4 regions of the Bradyrhizobium sp. AUGA SZCCT0222 genome follow, and region 1 is predicted to be linked to each of the others. Evidence: predicted binding sites of a transcription regulator. Region 1 holds the regulator's gene; each other region holds the start of a gene.
The links. The regulator PhoB, encoded in region 1, activates phosphate uptake and scavenging genes when phosphate is short. The targets are predictions, from matches to a motif close to TGTCATNNANCTGTCAT.
Positions count from the first base shown of each region.

Region 1 (5,118 bases):
ATCGGCTCGATCATCATGACTGTGATCGGGGTCGGCATCGGCGCGCCGCTCGGCATGCTGGCCGGAACCTATCTGGCCGAATACGGCAAGCATGACCGGCTCACCTCGGTGATCCGTTTCATCAACGACATCCTGCTCAGCGCGCCCTCGATCATCATCGGCCTGTTCGTCTACGGCGCCATCGTGGTGCCGATGGGCGGCTTCTCGGCCTTTGCCGGCTGTCTGGCGCTGGCCGTGATCGTGATCCCCGTGGTGGTCCGCACCACCGAGGACATGCTCGGCCTGGTGCCCAATCCGCTGCGTGAAGCGGCGTCCGCGCTCGGCCTGCCGCGCTCGCTGGTGATCAAGCGGATCGCCTATCGCGCCGCGCGAAGTGGCCTCATCACCGGCGTGCTGCTCGCCACCGCCCGCGTCGCCGGCGAAACCGCGCCGCTGCTGTTCACCGCGCTGTCGAACCAGTTCTTCAGCCTCGACCTCACCAAGACGATGGCGAACCTGCCGGTCACCATCAACAACTTCGTGCAGAGCCCCTACGAATACTGGAAGCAGCTCGCCTGGAGCGGGGCGCTGCTCATCACCCTGACCGTACTCGCCCTGAATATTGGCGCGCGCATCCTTGGCGCCGAGAGGACCGCAAAATGACCGAAGTTTCTGTATCCATGAGTGCCGTCAACGCGGGCGTTCCCCACGTGGCGCTGCCCGACGCGCCGCCGAAAGTGACCGCGCGCGGCCTGAACTTCTACTATGGCGAGCACCATGCGCTGAAGAACATCAACCTCACGCTCGGCACCCACCGCGTCACCGCCTTCATCGGGCCGTCCGGCTGCGGCAAGTCCACGCTGCTGCGGATCTTCAACCGGATGTACGACCTCTATCCGGGCCAGAAGGCGACCGGGCAATTGATGCTCGACCAGACCAACATCCTCGACCCCAAGCTCGATCTCAATCTGCTGCGCGCCCGGGTCGGCATGGTGTTCCAGAAGCCGACGCCGTTTCCGATGACGATCTACGAAAACATCGCCTTCGGCATCCGCCTCTATGAGAAGATATCGAAATCCGAGATGGACGGCCGCGTCGAAAAGGCGTTGCGTGGCGGTGCGCTGTGGAACGAGGTCAAGGACAAGCTGAATGCATCGGGCCTCAGCCTGTCCGGCGGCCAGCAGCAGCGGCTCTGCATCGCGCGCACCGTGGCGGTGCGCCCTGAAGTGATCCTGTTCGACGAGCCCTGCTCGGCGCTGGACCCGATTTCGACCGCCAAGGTCGAGGAATTGATCACAGAATTGGCGGAGGACTACACCATCGCCATCGTGACCCATAACATGCAGCAGGCGGCGCGCGTCTCGGACAAGACCGCCTTCATGTATCTCGGTGAACTGGTCGAATTCGACGACACCAACAAGATTTTCACCTCGCCGGGCGATCGACGCACCCAGGATTACATTACCGGCCGGTTCGGCTAAGCGCACATCGCGAGGAGAAGACAATGGCTTCAGAGCATACCGCGAAGGCGTTCGACAGCGATCTTCAGGAATTGACCCGCCTGGTCGCCGAAATGGGCGGCCTTGCCGAACGCATGATCACCGAATCCGTCGATGCCTTGATCCGGCGCGATGTTGCGCTGGGAAAACGCGTCGTCGCCTCCGACGCCGAGATCGACCGCCTGCAGCACCTGATCGAGGAACGCGCGGTGCTGACGATTGCCCGCCGCCAGCCGATGGCCATCGACCTGCGCGAGATCGTCGGCGCCATGCGGGTGGCCACCGATCTGGAACGGATCGGCGACCTCGCCAAGAACATGGGCAAGCGCGTCGCGGCGCTGGAGAACGATTTCCAGCCGCTGAAACTGATCCGCGGTCTTGAACACATGACCGATCTGGTGCAGTCGCAGGTCAAGTCCGTGCTCGACGCCTACGCGTCGCACGACCTGCCGGCGGCGATGGCGGTCTGGAAGGGCGACGAGGAAGTCGACGCCATCTGCACTTCGCTGTTCCGCGAACTCCTGACCTACATGATGGAAGATCCGCGCAACATCTCGTTCTGTATCCATCTGATGTTCTGCGCCAAGAACATCGAGCGGATCGGCGACCATGCCACCAACATCGCCGAGACCGTGTTCTACATGATCGAAGGCCAGCAGATCCTCGACAAGCGCCCGAAGGGCGACATGACGAATTTCGCCACGACTGTGCCGGGAAACTAGTTACTGAACTGACAGCGGAACGAGAGACGTTTTTCGCGTATCGACAGCGCGTCAAAACACAAGAGGCTTACATAGATGAACGCACGCATTCTGGTGGTTGAAGACGAGGAAGCGCTCACCACGCTTCTGCGCTACAACCTCGATGCCGAAGGCTATGAGGTCGAAACCGTCGCCCGCGGTGACGACGCCGATACACGGCTGAAGGAGCGGGTGCCCGACCTGATCGTGCTGGACTGGATGCTGCCGGGCCTGTCCGGCATCGAACTGTGCCGTCGCTTAAGGGCACGGCCGGAGACCAAGGCGCTGCCGATCATCATGCTGACCGCGCGCGGCGAGGAAAGCGAACGGGTGCGGGGGCTGGCGACCGGCGCCGACGACTACATCGTAAAACCCTTTTCGGTGCCGGAGCTGCTGGCGAGGGTGAAGGGCCTGCTCAGGCGGGCGAGCCCGGAGCGGCTCGCCACCGTGCTGACCTATGGCGATATCGAACTCGACCGCGAGAAGCGCCGCGTCGCGCGCTCGGGCCGTCCGATCGATCTCGGGCCCACCGAATATCGCCTGCTGGAGTTCTTCCTGGAACATCCCGGCCGCGTGTTCAGCCGCGAGCAACTGCTCGACAGCGTCTGGGGCCGCGACATCTACATCGACGAGCGTACCGTCGACGTCCATATCGGCCGCCTGCGCAAACTGCTCAACCCCGGCCGCGAACAGGACCCGATCCGCACCGTGCGCGGCGCCGGCTACGCGCTGGATGATCGGTTCGCGAAGGTGGAGTAGGACGCGTAAGGCGCGGCAAAATCCGCTGTCGTCCCGGCCTTGAGCCGGGACCCATAACCACTGATGTCAATTTTTGAAATGAGCTGGAGCTCCAGCCGGGCATAACCACGAACGCCTGTGGTTATGGGTCCCGGCCTTCGCCGGGACGACATCTGTGAGCGCAGCTCTTACCTGGTCGGCTTCGGCGCCGGGCGGCGGCGATCGGAGGCCGGCTGATAGGCGATGCGCGAGTGATGCGCGCAATAGGGCAGGCTGCTGAGCGCCTTGCCGCCGCAGAAAAAGAATTCCGAGCTGGAGGGATCGCCGATCGGCCAGTGGCAGGTGGCCTCGTTCAATTCGAGCAGCGTCAGCCGCTGGCTCATCGGCACCACATTGTCGTAGGCGACCGGATCCGGCTCCATCTCCACCTCGAAGGCGTGGGCCAGCGCGGTGTTGCCGCGCGACACCGGGCGCGCCACCCGCATCATCTGCTGGGCGGGGCGCGCCTTGCGCTGACGCGGCGCGGCCGAGGAGGGGCTCTTGGCACGGCCGGAAAGACCCAGCCGGTGCACTTTGCCGATCACTGCATTTCGCGTCACATTTCCAAGTTCCGCGGCGATCTGGCTGGCGGAAAGTCCGCCCTCCCAGAGCTTTTTAAGCTGCTCGACGCGCTCGTCGGACCAGGTCAATACCGTCATCGCATTCTTCCCTTCGCACAGAGCCGGCCAAACCGGGGGCAGCGCTGGCGATGCCAATTCTCAAAAATCCCAGCGGGCAGAATCCCTTAGCCCTCGCCGGGCGCAAAAAAGCCGCCCGAACGTTTACGCCTTACAAAATGGACTCTAGGGGTCAGTACTTCCGCACGAGATGTCGTACCCGACAGCCCAGACGCTACAATATGGCGGGACTCTGGCGCAAGAGTCCGCGTCCGCGCGTCCACATGTTCCGGTACTTATGCATTGCAATTGGCGTTTTCCACGGCACCGGAATGCTACGGATTGCTTTATCCTGCACCGCAGGGAAGCGGTTTTTAGGCGTGTTGACACGGTCCAAAGCCAGCATAGAATGCTTGCTACGTGCCGCCCCGAAAAGGCGGCACGTTTTGTTTTCGCAAGACCGGCTGTGCCGCGTTCGCGCCAATGCACGCTATGTGGCCGGTCTCTAACCGTCAGTGATAGCCATGACCAACAGCGCCCCGTCGCATCTGCTTCCCGTATTCGCGAGAGTCGATCTCGGTTTCGAACGCGGCGAAGGCGCGTGGCTGATCTCGACGTCAGGCGAGCGCTATCTCGACTTCACCTCGGGTGTGGCGGTGAATGCGCTCGGCCACTGCCATCCGCATCTGGTCGCGGCCTTGCAGGAGCAGGCCACCAAGCTTTGGCACATGTCGAACCTGTTCCGGAGCCCGGACGGCGACAAGCTTGCAGCAAGGCTGTGCGAGCAGAGCTTTGCCGATCTGGTGTTCTTCTGTAATTCCGGCGCGGAAGCGATGGAATGCGCGATCAAGGTCGCGCGCCGCTATCACGCCGCCAAGGGACATCCGGAGCGCTATCGCCTCGTCACCTTCGAGGGCGCGTTCCACGGCCGCACGCTGGGCACGCTGGCGGCTACGGGATCTGCCAAATATCTGGAAGGTTTCGGTCCGCCGCTGGACGGCTTCGACCAGGTCGCGCATGGCGATCTCGAAGCGGTCAAGAAGGCGATCGGGCCAGAGACTGCCGCCATCCTGATCGAGCCGGTGCAGGGCGAGGGCGGTGTCCGCAGCGCGCCGCATGCGTTCTACAAGGCGCTCCGCCAATTGTGCGACGACAAGGGCCTGCTGCTGATTTTCGACGAGGTGCAGACCGGCATGGGCCGCACCGGCGATCTGTTTGCCTATAAGCGCCTTGGCGTCACCCCCGACATCATGTCGCTGGCAAAAGCGCTCGGCGGCGGCTTTCCGATCGGCGCCTGCCTTGCCACGGCAGAGGCGGCGTCCGGCATGACGCCGGGCTCGCACGGCTCGACCTTCGGCGGCAATCCGCTTGCGATCGCTTCCGCCAACGCGGTGCTCGACGTGATGCTCAAACCCGGCTTCTTCGACCACGTGCAGAAAGTGTCGCTGCTCTTGAAACAGAAGCTCGCTTCCGTGGTCGATCGCTATCCTGCCGTGCTGGCGGAAG
Region 1 is NZ_JAFCLX010000004.1:3,978-9,095, reverse strand. Features, by position in the region: gene pstA (phosphate ABC transporter permease PstA) at 1-642, shown strand, start outside; gene pstB (phosphate ABC transporter ATP-binding protein PstB) at 639-1,460, shown strand; gene phoU (phosphate signaling complex protein PhoU) at 1,484-2,200, shown strand; gene phoB (phosphate regulon transcriptional regulator PhoB) at 2,276-2,977, shown strand; gene JQ629_RS04265 (GcrA family cell cycle regulator) at 3,145-3,654, opposite strand; gene JQ629_RS04260 (aspartate aminotransferase family protein) at 4,137-5,118, shown strand, end outside.

Region 2 (5,118 bases), on a different contig from region 1:
TGGATCATGATGGCGAGAACCCCGGCCATCGGCCCGAGACCGAACGCGATCACAAAGATCAGCGCGAACACGATGTCCGGAACGGTGCGGCAGAACTCCATCAGGCGGCGAACCGTAAAGCGCAGCCATGGCGCCGGCGAGGTGTTTTCAGCGGCCAGAAAATTGAGCCCAAAAGCGAGGATCGCGCCGGCCAGGGTACCGACGTAACTGATCAGGACGGTCTCGCCGAGCAGCGCCAGCCATTTTTTCCAGCCCCAGAACCACTCGCCGATATCGGACCAGACTCGCGCGCCGCTCTCCAGCGTGCCGATGCGGTCGAAGTAGCTGACGAAATTTCCGATCTTGTTGACGAAAATAACCGGATTCACCTCGGCGCCGATCGCGGCGATGACGAGAACCGCAAAGAATACCGCCGTTGCCAGCGTCATCCGCAGCCGCTTGCGCGCCACCGCCGCACGATAAGCGTCGTTGAGTACCGCGAGTTGCTGGGCTGGAAGGATGGATACTGCTGATGTCATGGAAGGCTGCTGTGCCGGTTATGTCCTGAACGGAAAAAGGCCGGGTCGCATGGACCCGGCCTGGTCTCGCTCCGCCGATCGATCAGGAAGCCTTCTTCTTGCGAAGATTGTCCACGAACTTGATCAGGTCGATCATGCCATCCCAATCCTTTGTCGTGGCGGGGTTGAAGGCCTTTTTCTGGCCATCGGAAAGGCGGTCGAAGGCGGCCTTGTCCTTGGTCGGTGCATCCGCGAACGCCTTGGCGATGGCGGCCTTCAGGCCGTCCGGAAGGTCCGAACTATAGGCATAGGGTCCATTGAGAATGGGCGCGGACTTATGGACGATCCGGAAATCTTCCTTCTTCATCGCTGTGCCGTCGGCGTTCTTCAGCATGCCCTTGGTCAGCATCTGGGCTAGCGTGGAGTCGTTGTCGGTGGTCCACTGATTGGCAGCGACTTCGACGGTGCCCTGCGTCAGCGCCAGGATGGCGTTCTCATGGCTGCCGCTGAACACGACTTTGCCAAAATACGTGTCGGCATCGGAGATGCCCAGCTTGTCGAGTTCGAAGCGCGGCACGTTGTTGCCGGACGTCGAATTCGGATCGACCAAGGCGAGATTCTTGCCCTTCAGCTGGTCGATGTTCTTGTACGGGCTCGACGCCTTGACGAAGAACACCGAGTAATAACCCGTAGAGCCATCGGCATTGATGTCGTTGGCGAACGCGTCGGTCTTGACGCCGGTCATCCGCGCGCGTGCGAACGACGCCGAGCCGTAGCTGGCGATATGGATGTTGCCGGAGCGCTGGCCTTCGATGACGGCGGCGTAATCGTTGGCGATGCGCAGCGTGACCTTGACGCCGAGCTCTTTGGAGAGATAGGCGACGAACGGTGCCCAGCGCTCGGTCACACCCGAGGCGTTTTCCGCCGGCACGACGGCGAAGGTCAGTTCCGGATATTTGCCCTTCCAGTCCTGCGCAGAGGCGCTGGAGGCCGAAAACGCCAGCGCGGCCGCGCCGGCCAGAACGATACGACGATTGATCATGGTGTGCCCTCTTGTTGTGTTACGCATTTTTTTGGCCGTTTGCAGGTTTGCAAGCGGCCACCCTGTTACAGAAGAAACGCTCAGGCCGCCGCCGCAGTGCCCAGCTCAGGGACGGCGGCTCCGCCAGGCGCATGTGCGGGTGCTGCGCCCATGACGTCGTTGGCTTCGAGATCGTAAAGCTCGCGCGCGATGAGGTCGGTCAGCGTCGCCGGCGCCCCGTCGAACACGATGCGGCCCGCGGACATGCCGATCAGGCAGTCGCAGTAGGTTCGCGCCAGGTCGAGCGAATGCAGATTGCAGATCACGGTGATGCCGAAATGCTTGTTGATGCGCAGCAGCGCATCCATCACGATCCGCGTGTTGCGTGGATCGAGCGAAGCGATCGGCTCGTCGGCGAGAATGATATCCGGCTCCTGCACCAGCGCACGCGCGATCGCGACCCGCTGCTGTTGACCTCCGGAGAGCTGGTCGGCGCGCTGGGCCGCAAGCGAAGCCATGTCGAACTGCTCGAGCGCCGACATCGCCAGCGCCTTGTCCCGTTCGGGCCAGGTTTGCGTCAGCGAACGCCAGGACGGGATTTCCGCGAGGCGTCCCATGAGAACGTTAGTCAGCACATCGAGCCGGCCGACCAGATTGAACTGTTGAAAGATCATCGCCGAGCGGGCGCGCCACTGCCGCAAATCCTTGCCGCGCAGCGCGGTGACGTCGACGCCTTCGAACAGGATGCGGCCTTCGGAAGGCTCAGCGAGGCGGTTGATCATCCGCAGCAGCGTCGACTTACCGGCGCCGGAGCGGCCAATCACGCCGACGAAGCTGCCGGGCGCGATCGAGAATGACGCATCATCCACTGCGGCTTTTGTGCCGAAACGGCACGTCAAACCTTCCACCACCAGCATGCAATGCTCCAGAATCCCGCTCGTGGATCATCGCTAGCGATTGGACTTTACAGTTGTGTGACAATCACGCTGCGGTGCGGCGTCGTCCACACCCTCATCGCTCGCGCGATATCCGTCATGCAACCGTCACGAAGATGTCATCATGCCCGTTGATGACGTGCCATCGTGACACCATTTTTGTCGCGGAGAGACGCCCGTATGGCCGGCAAAATGCTTTCAGTCGACCCGACCGTCGATCCCACGGCAAAACTGCACGACACCCGGCTCGGTGCCTATTGCGAAGTCGGCGCGCGCACGATCCTGCATGAAGTGTCGATGGACGACTATTCCTACGTCGTCAACGACGCCCAGATCACCTACACGTCCATCGGCAAATTCTGCTCGATCGCGGCGATGACCAGGATCAATCCGAGCAACCATCCGATGCACCGCGCGACGCAGGCGCACTTCACGTACCGGGCCAGCGCTTATTTTCCCGGCGAGAGCGACGACGCAGGGTTCTTCGAATGGCGGCGCGCGCACCACATCCATATCGGACATGACGTCTGGATCGGGCATGGCGCGATCATCCTGCCAGGCCGCAACGTCGGCACCGGTGCGGTGATCGCCGCCGGCGCGATCGTGACCAAGGACGTCCCGGCCTACACCATCGTCGGCGGCAATCCGGCACGGCCGATCAAGCGGCGGTTTTCGGAAGAAGTCGCCGGCCGGCTCGCCGAGCTCGCCTGGTGGAATTGGGACCATGAAACCCTGCGCGGCGCCCTGCCCGATTTCCGCAAGCTCACAGTCGAGGATTTTCTGGCAAAATACGAAGGCGGCACGGGCTCCGTCCGCGCGCAGATCAGGCATCAGGGTGCAGCATCGTGACTGATATTTTCATCGAAGGCGGCCGGGCCCTGCTCGGCCACGAAATCCACGAGACCTCGCTGCGGATCGCAGGCCGTGACATCAGCGCCATCGGCGTCGACCAGGGCCGCGCTTCGCTGGGTATCGACGCCGGCGGCTTGCTGGTGTTGCCGGGGATCGTCGATCTTCATGGCGATGCGTTCGAACGGCAGATGATGCCGCGCCCGGGCGTTGACTTCCCGATCGACGTCGCCCTTGGTGACAGCGACCGGCAGGCGATCAGCAACGGCATCACCACGGTCTATCATGGCACGACATGGTCGTGGGAGCCGGGCCTGCGCTCCGGCGACAATGCAAGGCGGTTGCTGGAGGCGATCGAGTCGATGAGGCCGCAGCTTTCGGCCGACACCCGCTTCCATCTGCGCCACGAGACCTACAACCTCGACGCCGAGGCCGAGATCATCGAATGGCTATCCGACGGGCGCATCGACCTGTTCGCGTTCAACGACCACATGGACGGGACGGTCGCCAACCTCGACAAGCCGCAAAAGCGCAGCCGCATGGTCGAACGCACCGGGCTTTCGAACGAAGCGTTCGATTTGCTGGTGGCGAGCGTCGTTGGCCGCGCACACGAGGTGCCGGCTTCGATCGCCCGGCTGGCGAGAGCGGCGCGTGACGCCAATGTACGCATGCTGTCGCATGACGACGAAACCCCCGAGATGCGGAAGGCGTTTCGGGCGCAGGGCGTCGGCATTGCCGAGTTTCCGGTCAATGAGGAAACCGCGCGCGAGGCGGCAGAGGCCGGCGACTTCATCGTGTTCGGCGCGCCCAATGTCGTCCGCGGCGGCAGCCATACCGGCTGGACCAAGGCGTCCGACATGATCGCCAAGGGTCTGTGTTCGGTGCTGGCGTCGGATTACTATTATCCGGCGCAGCTATTGGCAGCGTTCCGTCTCGCTGCCGATGGCGTGCTGCCGCTGGCCGAGGCCTGGCAGCTGATATCGTCAGCCCCCGCCCGGGCCGCCGGCCTCACCGATCGCGGCGTTCTTGCCACCGGCCAGCGTGCCGACATCATCTTCGTTGATGACAAGGTGCCGTTGCGGCCGCGTGTCGTCGCCGTCATCGCCGCGGGAAGGCTGGTGCATCTGACAGAAGCCAACCGTCTGCGCAGTCCCTCAACGGCGCCGCGCAAGACGGTTGCGGCCGCCTGACGCCGCCGAGTCTTTTGTCTCGACGCGTTTTCTTCACGCGAACCGGGCTCCACTTCACTCGAAAACGCTTTAGTCTGCACCGATGTCGAATTATCCGCGTTACGCGATCTACTACGCCCCGGCGCAGGCCAGCGACCTCAATCGCTTTGGCGCGCAATTGCTTGGCTATGACGCCTTCACCGGCGAAGACCTGCCGTTTCCGGAAGACGTCGCCAGCGCGGCGCCGGATTGGCGCAACCTGACGGCCGATCCCTGCAAATACGGCTTTCACGCCACGCTGAAGGCGCCCTTCTCGCTGGCACAAGGCAGCACGGAAGCCGAACTCCTCGCGGCGTGTGCCGCCTTCGCCGCAACGCCCCGCGCGATTCCGGTCATCAGGCCGGTGGTCGGCTCCATCAGTGGCTTCATTGCAGTGATCCCGGCTGATCCACCGGCGGAACTGATCCGCCTTGCGGCCGACTGCGTCAGCGAGTTCGATTCATTCCGCGCGCCGCTCACCGAAGCGGACCGTGCGCGCCGCAATCCTTCCCGGCTGACATCGGCGCAGCGCGCCCATCTCGACCGCTGGGGCTATCCCTACGTGATGGAAGAGTTTCGTTTCCACATGACGCTAACCGGCCGGCTCA
Region 2 is NZ_JAFCLX010000001.1:86,856-91,973, reverse strand. Features, by position in the region: gene phnE (phosphonate ABC transporter, permease protein PhnE) at 1-518, opposite strand, end outside; gene phnD (phosphonate ABC transporter substrate-binding protein) at 601-1,539, opposite strand; gene phnC (phosphonate ABC transporter ATP-binding protein) at 1,620-2,435, opposite strand; gene JQ629_RS00485 (transferase hexapeptide repeat family protein) at 2,634-3,302, shown strand; gene JQ629_RS00480 (alpha-D-ribose 1-methylphosphonate 5-triphosphate diphosphatase) at 3,299-4,492, shown strand; gene JQ629_RS00475 (DUF1045 domain-containing protein) at 4,575-5,118, shown strand, end outside.
Region 2: the regulator PhoB is predicted to act here: its motif matches at 2,549-2,565, upstream of phnC (phosphonate ABC transporter ATP-binding protein).

Region 3 (5,118 bases), on a different contig from region 1:
TCAACGACGACACCCGCGCGTTTTCCAAGCGCTTCTCCGAGCGCATGAAGAACAAGGCGATGCCGTCCATGGTGCAGGCCGGCGTCTATTCCGGTCTGATCCACTACTTCAAGACGGTCGATGCGATGGGCGGCAATCCGCATGACGGCATCAAGGTCGTCGAGAAAATGAAGGCGGCGCCGACCGACGACCCGCTGTTCGGCAAGGGTACGATCCGTGCCGACGGCCGCAAGCTTCATCCGGCCTACCTGTTTGAGGTCAAGAAGCCGGCCGAATCCAAGGGGCCGTGGGACTATTACAAGCTGATCGGGACCACCCCCGGCGACCAGGCTTTCCGGCCGCTTTCGGAAAGCGCCTGTCCGCTGGTAAAGAAGTAAGACGATCGCCCGCCGGCACCATGCCGGCGGGCTTCTCTTCGCGTCACCACGCGAAATAGCGTCACAACGAAATCGAGTGCGAAACCGATGCAAGCTCTCTACGCGCAGCTTTTAGTGGGATTGATCAACGGCTCGTTCTACGCGCTGCTCAGTCTGGGGCTGGCCGTGATCTTCGGCATGCTCAACATCATCAATTTCGCCCATGGCGCGCTCTATATGATGGGTGCGTTCTGCGCCTATTTCCTGCTCAATTTGGCGGGTATTGGATACTGGCCGGCGCTGATCATTGCGCCGATCGTGGTCGGCATCTTCGGCATGATCCTGGAACGGACCATGCTGCAGTGGCTTTCGGGCCTCGATCATCTCTACGGGTTGCTGCTGACGTTCGGTATCGCGCTGATCGTGCAGGGCGTGTTCCAGAATTATTTCGGCTCCTCGGGCCTTCCCTATGCGATCCCCGATGAACTGAGGGGCGGCATGAACCTCGGCTTCATGTTCCTGCCGATTTACCGCGGCTGGGTGGTCGTGTTCTCGCTCATCGTTTGCCTCGCCACCTGGTACCTGATCGAAAAGACGCGGCTTGGTGCCAATCTGCGCGCCGCGACCGAAAACCCGACACTGGTGCGCGCGTTCGGCATCAACGTGCCCAGGATGATCACGCTGACCTATGGGCTCGGCGTGGGCCTCGCGGCGCTGGCCGGCGTCTTGTCCGCCCCGATCAACCAGGTCCGGCCGCTGATGGGCGCCGACCTGATCATCGTCGTGTTCGCGGTGGTGGTGATCGGCGGCATGGGCTCCATCATGGGATCGATCATCACCGGCTTTTCGCTCGGCGTGATCGAAGGACTGACCAAATACTTCTATCCCGAAGCTTCAAACACCGTGGTTTTCGTCCTGATGGTACTGGTGTTGCTGGTGAAGCCAACGGGTCTGACCGGACGGGCGGCCTGATATGAGCGCATTGACTGACGATACATTGCCGGCATCACCGCGCGCCGTGCGCGACGAGATGATCGTATTCGTCCTGATGGCGGCGCTGCTGGCGATCGTGCCGCTGACAGGGATCTATCCGTTCTTCGTGATGCAGGCGTTGTGCTTTGCGCTGCTGGCCTGCGCGTTCAACCTCCTGATCGGCTACGGCGGGCTGTTGTCGTTCGGCCACGCGATGTTTCTGGGCACGGCCGGTTACTTCACCGCGCATGCCCTGAAGGTCTGGGGGCTGTCGCCGGAGCTCGGAATTCTGGTCGGCACCCTGGGTGCCGCCGGGCTTGGCGTCATTACCGGCGTCGTCGCCATTCGCCGTCAGGGCATCTACTTCTCGATGATCACGCTGGCGCTGTCGCAGCTTCTGTATTTCATCTACCTGCAGACGCCGTTCACCCATGGTGAGGACGGCATCCAGGGCATCCCGCAGGGCTATCTGTTCGGCATCTTCAATCTCGCCAAGCCGACGGTGCTCTATTACGTCATCCTCGTCGGGTTCCTTGGCGGTTTCCTCTTGATCTATCGCACCATCAACTCGCCGTTCGGCGAGGTCCTGAAGGCGATCCGCGAAAACGAACCGCGCGCGATCTCGCTGGGCTACAAGACCGATCACTACAAATTGCTGGCCTTCATCCTTTCCGGAACGATCGCCGGTTTCGCAGGCTCGCTAAAGGTATTCGTGGCGCAGAACGCCTCGCTCACCGACGTGCACTGGACGATGTCGGGCGAAATCGTGCTGATGACGCTGGTCGGCGGTCTCGGAACCGTATTCGGTCCCGTGGTCGGCGCCTTCGTGATCATCGCCATGCAGCAATATCTGGCCGGTTTCGGCCAGTGGGTGACGGTGATCCAGGGCGTCATCTTCGTTGCCTGCGTGCTGACTTTCCGCCGCGGCGTGATTGGCGAGATCGCGCATTTCTTCCGCCGTTCGCTGTAAATTGCCCGTTCGGGCGCGTTTTAACGCCCTACAAAGCGGTGGATGACCACTATTCCGGGGTCGGTCGTCGCGCGCTTTGCCTGTGAATGGTCTATGACAGTTTTGTGACAGGCTGCCTCGGGCAGCCGTTCCAGAACGATGGATAAGACCGATGTTGCGCTGGTTTCGCTATTTCCTGCCCAAGGAAGAGCGGTTTTTCGACCTCTTTGCCCGTCATTCCCAGACCGTCGTGCAGGGGGCGCTGGCCCTGCAGGACATGCTGCGCGGCGGCGACGAGACGCCGGTGTTCTGCCAGCGCGTCAATCAGTTCGAAAACGATGCCGACAATATCACCCGCGAGGTGCTGACTGCGGTCCGGCGTACCTTCATCACCCCGTTCGACCGCGGCGATATCAAAAACCTGATCACCTCGATGGACGATGCCATCGACCAGATGCAGCAGACCGCCAAGGCCGTCATTCTGTTCGAGGTCCGCGTCTTCGAGCCGCCGATGCGCGAAATCGGAACGCTGATCGTCGAATGCGCCAATCTGGTCGGGCGCGCTTTGCCGTTGATGCAGGCGATCGGTGACAACGTCGCGATGCTGACCGCGATCACCGAGGAGATCGGCAAGCTTGAGGGTCGCATCGACGACCTCCACGATATCGGGCTGAAGGAACTGTTTCTCAAGCATCGCGACGCCAACACCATGGATTTCATCGTGGGCGCCGAGATCTATAAGCATCTTGAAAAGGTTTCGGACCGCTTCGACGACGTCGCCAATGAGATCAACAGCATTGTGATTGAACAGGTATGAGCATGATCCGGAAAAGTGGGTACCGGTTTTCCGAAAAAATCATGCTCCCAGTAACTTAGGGCAGGGCCAACAAGTGGATGCTGCGCTTGGTCTTCCAATTCTGATCGCATTGATTGCGGTCGCGCTGCTGTTCGACTTCCTCAATGGATTGCACGACGCCGCCAATTCGATCGCCACGATCGTGTCGACGCGCGTATTGCGGCCGCAATACGCGGTGTTTTGGGCCGCCTTCTTCAACTTCATCGCCTTTCTGGTGTTCGGTCTTCACGTCGCCAACACCATCGGCACCGGCATCATCGAGCCCAGCATCGTCGATGCGACGGTGATCTTTGCCGCGCTGGTCGGCGCCATCGTCTGGAACCTGATCACCTGGGGGCTTGGCATTCCCTCGTCCAGTTCGCACGCGCTGATCGGCGGCTTGCTCGGCGGCGGGATCGCCAAGGCAGGCCTGTCCGCAGCGGTCTGGAGTGGGCTTTCGAAGACGCTGCTGGCGATCGTGCTGTCGCCGCTGGTCGGCTTCCTGCTGGCGCTGGTGCTGGTGGCGATCGTGTCCTGGCTCTCGGTGCGCTCGACGCCGTTCGCGGTCGACCGCGCCTTCCGCATCCTGCAATTCGTCTCGGCCTCGCTGTATTCACTCGGCCATGGCGGCAACGACGCGCAGAAGACCATGGGCATCATCGCGGTGTTGCTCTATTCGCAGGGCCATCTCGGCACTGAATTTTCGATCCCGTTCTGGGTGGTGATCTCGTGCCAGGCGGCGATGGGGCTCGGCACGCTGATGGGCGGCTGGCGGATCGTCCGTACCATGGGCCTGCGGATCACCAAACTGACCCCGATGCAGGGCTTTTGCGCGGAAACCGGCGGGGCCGCGACCCTGTTCATGGCGACCTGGCTTGGGGTTCCCGTTTCCACCACCCACACCATCACCGGCGCCATCGTTGGCGTCGGCGCGGCGCGCCGGGTCTCGGCGGTGCGCTGGAACGTGGCCAGCTCGATCGTCTATGCCTGGGTCATCACCATCCCGGCCTCGGGAATCGTGGCCGCAGCGACATATTGGGCGGTGGTGCTGCTTCGCTAATCAGGTGACCAGCTTCAGCCCGACAATGCCGGCTACGATCAGCCCGATGCTGGCCAGGCGTGCCGCGGTGGCGGGTTCGCCGAAGAGGGCGATGCCAAGGATAGCCGTGCCGACGGCGCCGATTCCGGTCCAGACGGCATAGGCCGTTCCGATCGGTAAGGTTTTCAGCGCCAGTCCAAGCAGGAGGATGCTTCCGGCCATGGCCGCCAGCGTCAGGGCCGACGGCACCAGTCGCGTAAAGCCTTCGGTGTATTTGAGACCGATGGCCCAGCCGATTTCCAGGAGACCGGCGGTGAACAACACAGCCCAGGCCATGACAAACCCTCCAGATAAGGCAGGGTCGTCCCCGCGGATGATGGTGATGGGAAGGTCGTCCTTCCCTGCTGGATATGGGGGGTGTATCCACGGTCGGCAATTGCCAAATCGCCCTTGATTGCGCCCGTTTTCCCTGCCAAACGCTCGATTCATGTCCGACATTGCCGTTTCAGCCGAATCGCCGTCCCGCTCGCCGCTTGCAGATGAAGTGGCGCGGCGGCGGACCTTTGCCATCATTTCCCACCCGGACGCCGGCAAGACCACGCTGACCGAAAAGCTGCTGCTGTTCGGCGGCGCCATCAACCTTGCCGGCCAGGTCAAGGCCAAGGGCGAACGCCGCAACACCCGATCCGACTGGATGAAGATCGAGCGCGAGCGCGGCATTTCGGTCGTGACCTCGGTGATGACCTTCGAGTTCGATGGCCTCGTATTCAACCTCCTGGATACGCCGGGCCATGAAGACTTTTCGGAAGACACCTACCGCACGCTGACCGCGGTCGATTCCGCGGTCATGGTGATCGACGCCGCCAAGGGCATCGAGGCGCGCACCAGAAAGCTGTTCGAGGTATGCCGCCTGCGCGACATCCCGATCATCACCTTCATCAACAAGATGGACCGCGAGAGCCGCGAC
Region 3 is NZ_JAFCLX010000011.1:139,129-144,246, forward strand. Features, by position in the region: gene JQ629_RS12560 (ABC transporter substrate-binding protein) at 1-377, shown strand, start outside; gene JQ629_RS12565 (branched-chain amino acid ABC transporter permease) at 465-1,328, shown strand; gene JQ629_RS12570 (branched-chain amino acid ABC transporter permease) at 1,330-2,298, shown strand; gene JQ629_RS12575 (DUF47 domain-containing protein) at 2,450-3,094, shown strand; gene JQ629_RS12580 (inorganic phosphate transporter) at 3,168-4,172, shown strand; gene sugE (quaternary ammonium compound efflux SMR transporter SugE) at 4,173-4,487, opposite strand; gene JQ629_RS12590 (peptide chain release factor 3) at 4,639-5,118, shown strand, end outside.
Region 3: the regulator PhoB is predicted to act here: its motif matches at 2,392-2,408, upstream of JQ629_RS12575 (DUF47 domain-containing protein).

Region 4 (5,118 bases), on a different contig from region 1:
GCGACAAACCCAATGTCGGCTATATGCGCCAGCTCTCGGCCGAGGGCGTGCTCGGGCTCAACCCCTCGCTCGTGCTCGCCGTGCAGGGATCGGGGCCGAAGGAAACCATTGATGTGCTGGAGGCGGCGAAGGTGCCGCTGGTGCTGGTGCCCGAAACCTTTTCCGAACAGGGCCTGCTCGACAAGATCAAGCTGGTCGGCCACGCCATGGGCGCCGACGCGCGGGCGGAATGCCTGACCGCGGCGGTATCCGGCGACCTGGCGCAATTGCGTGCGCTGCGCACCAAAGTGACAAAACCCGTGCGCGTGATGTTCGTGATGTCGCTGCTCAACGGCCGCGCCATGGCGGCGGGCCAGAAGACCGCAGCCAATGAAATCATCGCACTGGCCGGCGGCGTCAATGCGATCGACAGCTATGAGGGCTACAAGATCATCAATGACGAGGCGATCGTCGCGGCCAGGCCCGACGTGGTGCTCTCGATCCAGCGCAGCAAGGATTCGCTGGAAGCCGAAGCGGTCTACGTCCATCCGGCTTTCGCGATGACGCCTGTGGTGGCGAACAAGGCCTTCATTTCGATGGAAGGCCTCTATCTGCTCGGCTTCGGCCCGCGCACCGCCGCCGCCGCGCGCGACCTCTCGGTCAAGCTCTATCCGGCGCTGGCGCCGCAGGCTGCGAGCTTCACGCCGGCCGTGCTGACCGCAAACTGCCGGCAATGACCGCGGTAGCGCCGGCCGAAGCGGACGGCGCGAAACAGCGTCGCAGCGGCGCCACGCTGCGGCCCGCCGCCACGCTGACGCTGGTTGGGTTGCTGCTGGCGCTGGCCGGTGCGGCGCTGATCGCGCTCACGATGGGTGCTGCGGGAATTCCGCTGTCACGGCTTCCGGCAGCCCTCGGCCTGTGGACGGACTCCTCTCCGCATCCGCTGGCGGCGCGCGATCAGCTCGTGCTGTGGTCGATCCGGATTCCGCGGATCGCGGCGGCGGCGATGGTCGGCGGCCTGCTCGCCGCGTCCGGCGCCATCATGCAGGGGCTATTTCGAAATCCGCTGGCTGATCCTGCCCTCGTCGGCGTCTCCAGCGGCGGCGCCTTTGCGGCGGCCAGCGCGATCGTGTTCACCGACAGCCATCTCGGCGAAAGCCTGCGCTTCATGCAGAACCAGTTGCTGCCGCTGGCGGCCTTCTTCGGCTCGCTGGCGACCACCATCGTGCTCTACGGCATCGCCAGCCGTTCGGGCCGGACCTCGATTGCGATCTTCCTGCTGGCGGGGCTGGCGATCGCCGCCATCGCCAATGCCGGCATCGGGCTTCTGGTGTTCATCGCCGACGATCGCCAGTTGCGCGACATCACCTTCTGGCTGCTGGGATCGCTGAGCGGCGCGACCTGGCCCAAGGTCGCCACGCTGGCGCCGGTACTTCTGTTCGCCCTGATCGCTTGCCTGTGGATTGGCCGCGGGCTCGACGTGCTGGTGCTCGGCGAGGCCGAAGCGTTTCACAGCGGCGTCGACGTCGAGCGGCTGAAGCGGATTTCGATCGTGCTGGTGTCGGCGATGACCGGCGTCGCGGTGTCGATCTGCGGCGTCGTCGGATTTGTCGGCATCGTGGTGCCGCATCTGTTGCGGCTGGTGATCGGCCCGGCGCACCGGCTGCTGCTGCCGGCCTCGGTGTTATTAGGTGCGATCCTGCTGGTCGGCGCCGATACGCTGGCTCGCACCATCGTTGCGCCTGCGGAAATGCCGATCGGCATCCTGACCGCGGCGGTCGGCGCGCCGTTCTTCCTCGCCATGCTGCTGCGCCAGCGCGGGCTGGTCGGGCTATGAACCCGCTCCTCGAAGCGCGGTCGGTCTCGCTGCGGATCGGCGACGCGACCCTGGTCGACGCCATCGACCTTCGCGTCGCTGCCGGCGAGATGGTCGCGATCGTCGGGCCCAACGGCGCGGGTAAATCAACGCTGTTGCGGATGCTGTCCGGCGACCTTCGCCCGACCCGCGGCCATGTCGAACTCAAGGGGCGCGACATTGACGCCTACAAACCGCGCCAATTGGCCCAGCATCGCGCCATGCTGTCGCAGCATGTCACCGTCACCTTCCCGTTCACGGTCGAAGAGATCGTCGCCATGGGGGCCGGCGACAACAGCCGCGCCGCCGCGCAAAGGCTGGTCGAGACGGCGCTGCACGAGGTCGGGCTGGAGCGCTTCAGCCACCGGCAATTGCCGACTTTGTCCGGCGGCGAACAACAGCGCGCGCATTTTGCCCGCGTGCTGGTGCAACTCGCCTGCGGCGAGGCGCAGCACGGGCCGGGATTGCTGCTCCTGGATGAGCCGACCTCGAGCCTCGACATGCGCCACCAGATCGATCTCGTGGAAACCGCCAAGCTGCGCGCGCGAGGCGGCACGGCCGTGATCGCGGTGCTGCACGATCTCAATCTGGCGATGCGTTTCGCCGACCGGATCGTGCTCTTGCACCGCGGCAGGCTGGCAATCGACGGCGGCCGCACCGACGCCATCACCGCCGAAACCATCCGCCGCATCTTCGAAGTGGATGTCACGGTCGAATATACCGACCATGGCGTACCGTTCCTGCTGCCGCAAACCATGCGACCGGTCGCGACCCGGTAGCCGCCCAAGGATCCTCGTTCGCGCGGGCGGCGTAAGGCCGCACGATTATCCAACGGCATCACCGGCGTTTCACAAAACTGTCAGGCGGCTGTTACACGCTCCCCGGAGAACACGGCATCGCTTCTCACAGGAGATACTACCATGCGCATGTCACTGCTCTGTTCCGTCGCCTCGGTCTTTCTGGCTACAGGTGCCGCGTTTGCGCAAGGCGAAGGCGAGTTTCCCGCCACGCTGAAGGGCCACGCCATCCTCCCCGCGCAATCCTTTGTCGAGGCCCCCGCCGACGCGCCTGATGATCTCAAGACATCAGGCAAATACACCACCGGTCGCAGAACCGATGCGCTGGGCAGCGTGATGGGAAAATCCTATGAGCGCCCGACCGGCGTCTCGCTGCCCTTCAAGGGCCAGCCGCTGCAGGGCCATTCCGGCATCAAGGTGATGCCGGACGGTTCGTTCTGGGTGCTCACCGACAACGGCATGGGCTCGCGCTATAACTCCGCCGACTCGATGCTGTATCTCAATCGACACAAGATCGACTGGACGACCGGCAAGATCGACCGCCAGGAAACCGTCTTCCTGCATGACCCCGAAAAGAAGGTGCCGTTCCGCATCGTCCACGAAGCCACCGCCAAGCGCTACCTCACCGGCGCCGACTTCGACACCGAAGGTTTCCAGATCATCGGCGACACCTTCTGGATCGGCGATGAATTCGGTCCCTACATCCTGAAAGCCGACAAGACCGGCAAAGTGCTCGCCGTGTTCGACACCACCGCCGACGGCAAGCCGGTGCGTTCGCCCGATCATTGGTCAGTGCAGTCGCCGGGCGCGCCCGGAGCCAGCTACACCACTGTCAACCTGCGCCGCTCCAAGGGCTATGAAGGCTTTGGCGGATCGAAGGACGGCAAGTTCCTCTACGGCCTGTTGGAAGGCCCGCTATGGGATGCCGAGAAAAAGGATGTTGAAAAGGTCGACGGCAAGGAAGCCGCGCGAATCCTCGAATTCGACGTCGCGGCGGAAAAATTCACCGGGCGCTACTGGCACTATGTGTTCGAGGCCAATGGCCACGCAATCGGCGATTTCAACATGATCGACGCCTCCTCCGGCCTGATCATCGAGCGCGACAATGGCGAAGGCACCGCGGACAAGGCCTGCCCGCAAGGCACCCGCGGTGAAAACTGCTTCCCGGACCTCGCAAAATTCAAGCGCGTCTACAAGGTCGAGCTTAACGACGCCAACGCCGGCAAGCCGGTGCGCAAGATCGCCTATATCGACCTGATGAAGATCCGCGATCCCGACAAGAAGGCAAGGAAGCCGCTCAACGACGGCGTGCTGACGTTCCCGTTCTTCACCATCGAGAACGTCGACCGCGTCGACGACACCCACATCATCGTCGGCAACGACAACAACCTGCCGTTCTCCTCGAGCCGCGATCCCAACAAGGCCGACGACAACGAGTTCGTGCTGCTGGAAGTCGGCGAGTTCTTGAAGGCGAAGTGAAGGCCTCCATCCTATCGGCCGTCATTGCGAGGAGCGAAGCGACGAAGCAATCCATCTATCCCCGCGCAGGGAGATGGATTGCTTCGCGGAGCCTGTCATCGGGCGTGCATTCGCGCGACCCGTTGGCTCGCAATGACGGTGGGTATCTAACTGCACTCGCGCGGTTACTCCTTCCTTGTCCGATAATCCCCAAACGTCGCGTCGCGCTGGTCGAGCTGTGATTTCACGCTTCCACCGTCGCGGCGGAACGTCGACATGTAGTTACGGGAAGCCTCCGTCGTGAACGCCAGCGCCTGGATTTCGGTGCCGGCGCGCATCGCGGCGCGGGCGCCCATGATCTCCATCGCGCGGTGCACCGAGCGCTTGTTGAGCTGCTGCAATTCGATCGGCACTTTGGCGGCGCGCTCGGCGAAATCCAGCGTGCGCGCATCTAGCTCTTCGAGCGGAAACGACCGCGTCGCAAAACCCCATTCGGCGGCCTCGCGGCCGGACATCGCGTCGCCGGTCAACATCAGTTCCATGGCGCGGCGCATGCCGACCAGCCACGGGTGATACTGCATGTCGGGCGGGCTCATCAGCCGCACCGGCGGATAGCCGATTTGCGCATCGTCGGCGACGTAGACGATATCGCAGGCGGTCGCGAGCTCCGTGCCACCGGCAAGGCAATAGCCGTGCACCTGCGCCACCACCGGTTTTGCAAGATCCCAAATCCCGAACCAGCCCTCGACGACGTGCCGCGACCATTGGCCGGGGCCGGCGGCCGAGTGATAGGGCTGGTCGACGCGGTTATCCGCCGACAGATCGTAGCCGGCGGAAAAACAGGGACCAGCGCCGCGCAGAATCGAGATCGAAATGTCAGGATCGCGGTCGGCCCGCTCCAGCACCTCGAACACTTCCGCCCGCAGGCGGTTGTTCAGCGCGTTGCGCTTTTCGGGGCGATTGAGCGTGACGCGGCGGACCCGCGGCCGGAGATCATCGACGAGAATGTGTTCGTAGGGCATTGGCGGC
Region 4 is NZ_JAFCLX010000038.1:33,522-38,639, forward strand. Features, by position in the region: gene JQ629_RS27135 (heme/hemin ABC transporter substrate-binding protein) at 1-716, shown strand, start outside; gene JQ629_RS27140 (FecCD family ABC transporter permease) at 713-1,816, shown strand; gene JQ629_RS27145 (heme ABC transporter ATP-binding protein) at 1,813-2,613, shown strand; gene JQ629_RS27150 (esterase-like activity of phytase family protein) at 2,755-4,110, shown strand; gene JQ629_RS27155 (enoyl-CoA hydratase-related protein) at 4,275-5,111, opposite strand.
Region 4: the regulator PhoB is predicted to act here: its motif matches at 2,692-2,708, upstream of JQ629_RS27150 (esterase-like activity of phytase family protein).